2 regions of the Microbulbifer aestuariivivens genome follow, and region 1 is predicted to be linked to the other one. Evidence: predicted binding sites of a transcription regulator. Region 1 holds the regulator's gene; the other holds the start of a gene.
What was found. Region 1 encodes LexA, which represses DNA repair genes until DNA is damaged. Its sites were predicted from a motif close to ACTGTNTNTANANACAGT; they were not measured.
Positions count from the first base shown of each region.

Region 2: recN (DNA repair protein RecN) is a predicted target of LexA. The motif match lies at 1,996-2,013, and genes of this name have one in related genera.

Region 1 is NZ_BAABRT010000001.1:38,990-42,998, forward strand. It holds gene topA (type I DNA topoisomerase) at 1-717, shown strand, start outside; gene ABEA58_RS00135 (DUF6586 family protein) at 714-1,208, shown strand; gene ABEA58_RS00140 (hypothetical protein) at 1,477-1,728, shown strand; gene lexA (transcriptional repressor LexA) at 2,101-2,706, opposite strand; gene ABEA58_RS00150 (DUF6763 family protein) at 3,302-3,622, opposite strand; gene ABEA58_RS00155 (TetR/AcrR family transcriptional regulator) at 3,757-4,009, shown strand, end outside.
Region 2 is NZ_BAABRT010000004.1:37,679-41,687, forward strand. It holds gene dnaK (molecular chaperone DnaK) at 1-955, opposite strand, end outside; gene grpE (nucleotide exchange factor GrpE) at 1,160-1,807, opposite strand; gene recN (DNA repair protein RecN) at 2,086-3,753, shown strand; gene ABEA58_RS03455 (1-acyl-sn-glycerol-3-phosphate acyltransferase) at 3,863-4,009, shown strand, end outside.

The DNA of each region.
Region 1 (4,009 bases):
GACAGTTACCTGGTTGACGAGCAGCGCAAGCTGCATATCTGCGGTAACAATCCTGACTGCCCGGGTTACGAAGTAGAGAAGGGCACATTCAAAATCAAAGGCTATGATGGCCCGTTGATTGAGTGTGACAAGTGCGGCAGTGATATGCAGCTGAAGTCAGGGCGCTTCGGCAAATATTTCGGTTGCACCAATGAAGCCTGCAAGAATACCCGCAAACTGTTGAAGAACGGCCAGCCGGCGCCCCCCAAGATGGACCCGGTTCCGATGCCGGAACTGCCCTGCCAGAAAGTGGATGACCACTACATCCTGCGTGATGGTGCCTCTGGCCTGTTCCTGGCCGCGAGCCAGTTTCCCAAAAACCGTGAGACACGGGCGCCACTGGTAAAAGAACTTTTGCCTCACCAGAGCGAGATTGATCCCAAATACAGCTTCCTTTTCTCCGCTCCCACGGAAGATGATCAGGGGCGCGATACGGTGGTGCGTTTCAGCCGAAAGACCCAGGAGCAGTACGTACAGTCTGAAGAAGACGGTAAGGCCACCGGCTGGCGCGCCTTTTACCGAGATGGCAAATGGCAGGCGGAGGCCCCCAGTAAGGCCAAGCCTTCGGCAAAAAAAGCGGCGAGTAAAGCGCCTAAAAAAGCCGCCGCAAAGAAGGCCGCTGCAAAGAGCGCCCCGAAGAAAGCTGCGAAAAAAGCTCCGGGCAATAAAGAGCTATGAGCAACCCCTACACCGGCGCTGTCGCAGCGGCTCTGCGCAAGGCAACACTGCTTGGCGACATCACCCCTGCGGGAGACCTGCAGGCGCAGGCGCTCTTCGAGGCCCGCCTGCTTGAGCTCTGGCGGGCCTATCAGGCTTTCCTGGCCGAGTTGGCTTTTCAGTTGCAGCTCGGCGGCGAGCCGGACTCTCCAAAGATGCTTTCACAGATGGCGCACTCCCAGAATAAGGGTTGTGGAGAGGCGCTGGAGTTGGAGGGGTTACTGGAAGACCCCGAGAGCTGGTTGTCCACACTCGAAGCTGCCTGGCAGGCTCTATGGCAGTTTCGTACTGGCCAGAGACAGCGCAGAGGCGCGGCCAGTGCGACTTTGATTCCGCTAATGGAGGTAGGGCAGCGCCCCGTTGAGCCGCTTAGCCGCAGCCAGCTAGAAAACTGGCAGCAGGGCCTTACGGAGCTGATTCAGCGCCAGCGGACGAATACTGCCGAGTGGTAAAGCGCCCCTTATTGACGCTTATGAGCCGTAATAAGGCGTTCGCGGGCATCGGCGGAGCCGTAGCCTGTTACGTTTGTCTCGACAGGGGGGGAGTTTTCACTAGCCCACAGCCCACAGCCCACAGCCCACACCCCTGATATAGCCTTCATATACCCCATATATGACCCTGATTCTGGCCTCATCCTGGCCCCACTCGGGCTCTAGAGCCGATGATCACATCTCGGGCACTGTGTTACACTGCGCTAAATCGATGTAAACGGAGAAACGAATGTCCTCTGAGACTTTCGAAATCATTGAGTTGGCTAATGGCGACGTTGCCCTGCGTCGGGCGGGTGAACGTGATGATCCGCTCGTGCGAATCCATTTTTCCGAGGAAAGCACAGACTTCCTGCGTGAGCATAAGATCGCCATCGCCAAGGCCATGCTGGAGGCTGGCATTGAGGCTGTACAAAATATCGGCGATCTGGAGCCTGAACCTCTGGAAGAAGAGCTGGAGCCGATCAACCACACCATTCATTGATTTCTCCCGGGTGGCGTTCAAGCGTCTCCCGCTATTCTCTTCCCATGCCCCATGCCCCATGCCCCATGACTGCAACTCGAAACCGTGATCAGCTTTCTTGGTGGTGGCTTGCAATTTTAGTCAAGCCCTGGACAGCCCAAGCTCTAACTCACTGATTTCTGAGGCCCTAATTATCTTTGTATTTCACCTGTAGCCAGGCGGGTTGGGCCTCTGGAAGTGAGAGCTTGCGCTGCTGGTAATTTGGGATGGGCTGGCAGGTTTTCACTTCACTTCATGTATTCGCCTTCGATTTGGCGAGCTTGTAAGCATAATGAAGTTATCGCGGTTACGCCCGGGACGTCGGGCGTTTAACGCAGAAGAGCGGCTGGCTGCTCAGGGGGTTTGGCGAATCACACCCACCGCCAGGCCTTCGATCGCGAAATGTTTGTCACGCATGTCCACCTGAATAACATCAAACTCTTCATTTTCTGGAAGCAACTGCACCAGAGCCTGATTACCGCGGCGGCGGAAGCGTTTTACCGTTACTTCATCCTCGATCCTCGCAACGACGATCTGGCCATTGTGGACCTGGTCGGTGCGCTGAACCGCCAAAAGGTCACCATCGAGAATACCGGCATCTTTCATGCTCATGCCGTGAACCCGCAACAGGTAGTCGGCAGGGGGGTGAAAAAAGTCCGATGGCAGTTCGCAGTAGTCCTCAATATTTTCTTCGGCGAGGATTGGGTTGCCGGCGGCTACCCGGCCGATAATTGGCAGGCCCGGCTGGTGGCCAGGGATGCGGATTCCGCGCGATGCGCCGGCTACCATCTCGATGGCGCCCTTGCGGGCCAGGGCTTTCAGGTGTTCTTCGGCCGCGTTGGGTGAACGAAAGCCAAGCTCTTGCGCGATTTCGGCGCGGGTGGGGGGGTAGCCAGTATCGTCGAGATAGGATTTGATCAGTGCGAGTACCTGAGCCTGGCGCGCAGTGAGGTTGGTCATGGGGTTCACCTGCCTGATTGTTGTCTGTATTTATATACAGTTGCTGTGATTATATACAGAAAGCCCGGCAGCGCAAATTTGCCGATCACTCGCGTCACTCGCTTCACATGGGCCTCACCACTCGCGGGAGTGATCGCTGCCGTCGTCAGTCAGCTTTGTATGAGATTCTCCGTTCGTGGTTATTCGTTCTGTCTTCCTGTTCTTCATCGATACCGGTTGTGCCTGTTATGGGTATCAAGGGCGGGGTCAGGGTGAGATTCAAGTTGGGGATGCAGCTCGTGGATGAGAATCACATTGTCGGGCGTGATTGCGGCGCAAGCCTGGGGGGTATTCAGCGGCTACAAGGTTTGTGGAGAAGTGGCTGTATTGATTGCGCGAATCTGGACTGTTTCTGCTGGCAGCCTGTATTAATCAGGTTTTGAGTGATCGATAGGAGTGGTCCGGCGGCACAGTTGTTTGCAATTCCAGGCTCTCTGGGGGGGCAGCCGTTACCCAGCTTCGCTGGAAAGTCCGGAAGCCCCCTCAATAGCTCCCTCAATAGACCCCTCAATAGACCCTAACCTAGATAGCCCCACACAAGCCCTGTCACTGGGGCTCAAAAAGAGCTTTCATCGGTACCGGCGAAGCTTTCACCCTCGAGGCTGTCCAGTTGGCTCATGAAGTCGGGTCCGGGGGCGTCTGAGTCAGGGTCCTGTTCCCGGGCCGTGAGCCCGTAAGCCGCGTTGGCATCCTCGGGAGCGGCGGCGGCTGCCAGCGAGCGACTGATCCAGTCGCCAGGCTCTATCTCACCCACGGTACCGTCAAGGTACTGTACTTCAATGGTCTGTTGGAATTCGTCAATGGCGACGACTTCGAAGACTTCGCCACTATCCACGTCCTCGAACCAGCTGCCGATATCCGGTGTCATTTGTGTCATGACTTCCTGCCCCTGTTGTGTTTCCTCCAATCTAATGTCTGTTGCCTGAAGTCAGTAGCTGCGCGTGCTGGGGGGGAATGTGCTAACCTGCGCGAGTCGTCAAACAAGTGTTTTAATTGATGGTTTGAATTCCTATGACCCAGACTGATACCGTCGGCCGGATATTGGATGCGGCGGAAGTGCTGTTTGCAGAGCGGGGGTTTACTGAGACCTCCCTGCGCACCATAACCAGCACTGCCGGCGTGAATCTTGCGGCAGTCAACTATCACTTCGGCTCCAAGAAGGAATTGATCCAGGCGGTATTCGAGCGTTTTCTTACGCCCTTTACCCGCAGCCTGGTGGAAGAGCTCGATCGTCGTGAGGCCATGGATGAGCCTTTGAGCGCCG
Region 2 (4,009 bases), on a different contig from region 1:
GCTCCAGGGAGCGGGCAACCAGGTCTTCCACCAGGCTCTCCAGCTTGGCGCGAGTCATCTTCACCACCAAGTGCTTGGGACCAGTGGCGTCGGCGGTGATGTACGGCAGGTTCACTTCGGTCTGCTGGCTGGAGGACAGCTCGATCTTGGCCTTCTCGGCGGCTTCCTTCAGGCGCTGCATCGCCAGCGGGTCGCCCTTCAAGTCGATGCCCTGCTCTTTCTTGAACTGCTCCGCCAGATAATCGATCAGGCGCATGTCGAAGTCTTCACCACCGAGGAAGGTGTCGCCGTTGGTGGACAGCACTTCAAACTGCTTTTCGCCGTCGACGTCGGCGATTTCGATAATGGAGATATCGAAGGTGCCACCACCGAGGTCGTACACCGCGATGGTGCGGTCGCCGCCGGCCTTATCCATGCCGTAGGCCAGTGCCGCGGCTGTCGGCTCGTTGATGATGCGCTTGACGTCGAGACCAGCGATACGACCGGCGTCTTTGGTGGCCTGGCGCTGGGAATCGTTAAAGTAGGCCGGCACGGTGATTACCGCGGCATCGACCTTCTCGCCGAGGAAATCCTCAGCGGTCTTTTTCATCTTTTTCAGCACCTCGGCGGAAATCTGCGGTGGCGCTTTCTTGTCGCCTTTCACTTCCACCCAGGCGTCGCCATTCTCGGCTTCGACGATGTGGTAGGGCACCATTTTGATGTCCTTCTGCACCACGTCGTCCTTGAATTTGCGGCCGATCAGGCGCTTCACGGCAAACAGGGTGTTCTGCGGGTTGGTCACCGCCTGGCGCTTGGCAGACTGACCCACCAGGACTTCGTTATCGTCGGTAAAAGCGACGATGGAGGGAGTGGTGCGATCACCCTCTGCGTTTTCGATTACACGCGCTTTATCGCCGTCCAGAACCGCCACACAGCTGTTGGTGGTACCCAGGTCGATGCCGATAATTTTTCCCATTACTTTGTCCTCTAGTGTCTGCACGCTTTCCGCTCCTGCGGGCCGCCGCGCGTTTCAATTCTGCGTTGCCAGCTATATTTGGTGCCGGCCTTACTTTTTCAAGGGGCTTTTTGTCGTCAGCCTGTAATTCGCTTGCACTCGCTCATATCAGCCCGCGCTGTTTTGCCCGGAATTTGATTTCCGAAGCCTGAACTGAAGCCTGAATTAAGGCGCCTTACTCACGACCACCATGGCCGGGCGCACCAGGCGGCCATGCAGGCGATAACCTTTCTGGAAAACTTCGAGCACGGTGTTCGGCTCCACATCGCCATTGGGCACCTGGGCCATGGCCTGGTGCAGCTCGGGGTCGAAGGGCTGGCCGGCGGGGTCCACTACCTCAACGGAGTTCTTCGCCAGAGTGTCGACAAAGGATTTGTGGGTCAGCTCAATCCCCTCGATGATGGCCTTGTTGGATTCGTCACTGGCGTCGATACTCGCCAGCGCCCGCTCCAGGTTGTCCACCACCGGCAGCAGGTCCTGCAGCAGTTTCTCCACCGCGTACTTGCGCGCCCGGTCGATATCCTGCTCGGCACGGCGGCGCGCGTTCTGGGCCTCGGCCTGGGCGCGCAGCACCGAATCTTTCTGCAGGTCCAGCTGCTCCTGCAGACTGATGATCTGGGCCTTCAGCGCCTCGGCGCTGTGCGCCCCCTCGTGCAGGGCCTCCTCGGCCTCGTGCTGCTCCTCGGCCGAGGGGTCTTCTATCTCCACTTCCGGCTCCGCGGCCTGAGCCTCTGCGTGCTGATCGCTGAGGGCTTCCTTGTGCTCAGGCCCGCTGTCCATATTCTGCTCTTGTTCGCTGCGCTGTTTAGCCACTGCTCTACTCCGTCGCGTCGGGTGTCATTGAATTCGAGTGGTATCTGCTCCTCGCTCCGCCGCCAGGGGATGGCCCCGCGGCAAATTGCGGCAAGTGCAGGGCTATATGGGGCCTCGGTCATATTCTTCAAGTGGATTTTCGCGGTAGGGTAATGTCCCGCGGCGCGACTGGCGAACCCGAAACCATTACTGTATAAATAACCACTTATTTACCCCGGTCGGGCGCGCCCGGCCAAGCACAAGCCAACACAACAAGAACGGCCACAGAAGCGATTCCTATGTTGCTGCACCTGTCGATCAGTCAATTCACCCTGGTGGACCAGCTGGAACTGGAGTTCGGCCCGGGCACCAGCGCCCTTACCGGCGAAACCGGTGCCGGCAAATCCATCACCCTCGACGCCCTGGGCCTGGCCCTGGGGGACCGGGGCAACGCCGAGCTGGTGCGCGCCGGCGCCAACCGCGCCGACATCCACGCCACCTTTGATATCGGCGATCATCCGCAGGCTGCCGCCTGGCTCGAGGAGCAGGAGATGGATGCCGGCCGCGAAGTGATCCTGCGCCGGGTGATCGGTGCCGATGGCCGCTCCCGCGCCTACATCAACGGCCAGCCGGTGACGCTGCTGCAGCTGCGGGCCCTGGGGGAGCAGCTGATCGACATCCACAGCCAGCACGAGCACCAGTCGCTGCTGAAAAAAGACACCCACCGGCGCCTGCTGGACGAGTACGCCGAGGCGCAGGAACTGGCCGCCGAGACCCGCATTCACTTCAAGACCTGGCAGGACCGCTACCGCCGTTACCGGGCCCTGGCCGACAGCGCCGAGGAGACCGAGGCGCGCCGCACACTGCTGCAGTACCAGCTGGAAGAGCTGGAACAGCTCGACCTGCGAGCCGACGAGATTGACGCCCTTGAGAGCGAGCAGCGCCAGCTGGCCAATGCCGGTGAAATCCTCAGCGGCAGTTACCAGCTGGCCGCCATGCTCTCCGGAGGCGAGGGGGATATCGCCGAGCAGCTGCACCGCGCACTGCAACTGCTGACGGCGATGCCGGAGCAGTCACCGGCCCTGACGGAGGTGGCGCAAATGCTCGACAGCGCCCGCATTCAGGTGGATGAAGCGGCCGGAACCCTTTCGCGCCATATCGACGGCTTTGAGATGGACCCCGAGCGACTGGCGGAAGTGGAAGAGCGCCTCAGCGCCATCTACCAGACTGCCCGCAAGCACCGGGTGCAGCCCGACCAGCTGCCGCAGCTGCAGGAGCAGTTGCAGGCGGAGCTGGACGAGATCGGCGCGCCGGACGCACTGGACAAGATGGCCGCTGAATGCGAGACCCTGGAGCAGAATTACCGCAATGTGGCAGCGCGGCTCGGCCAGTGCCGCGCGGAGGCCGCCGAGCGGCTTGCACAGGCGGTCAACCAGCAGCTCGCCGCCCTGGCCATGCCCCACGCGCGGGTGGAACTGGCGCTGCTGCCACTGGAGAAACCCACCGCCAGCGGACTGGAGGAGGTGGAGCTGCTGATCGCCACCAATCCCGGCCAGGCGCCGCGCCCACTGGCACGGATCGCCTCCGGCGGCGAGCTTTCCCGGGTCAGCCTCGCCATCCAGGTGGTGACGGCGCAGACCTCACGCACGCCAACGCTGGTATTCGACGAGGTGGACGTGGGCATCGGCGGCGCCACTGGCGAAGTGGTGGGGCGCCTGCTGCGCCAGCTGGGCGAGGCACGCAACGGCCGCGGCGGCCAGGTGATCTGTGTCACCCACCTGGCCCAGGTAGCCGCCCGCGCCCACCGCCAGTACCTGGTGGAAAAACATGCCGATGGCGACAGCGCTTTTGTTTCCCTGCGGGAGCTCAAGAACAGCGAGCGTCGCGAGGAAATCGCGCGCATGCTGGGGGGCGAACCGACGGAGCAGTCCCTGGCTCACGCGGGCGAAATGCTGGCACGGGCGTGAAAATCTGACCCCTTAGCCACACAAACCGTGTCCGCCGACCTAAAATGACCGGGCACGGCTAAGCAAGTCACTTTATACTGCACCGCCTGAGACAATCCGGGCTCGACCTATGCAAAGAACCATTTTCAATACGCCACTGATCACCCCCCTGCTGCGGCAGGTCGCGCGCCTGCTGCTGAAGCTGCACGGCTGGCATGTGGTCTGCGATCAAAGCAGCAAAAAGCTGAAGAAGTATGTGCTGCTTGGCGCCCCCCAC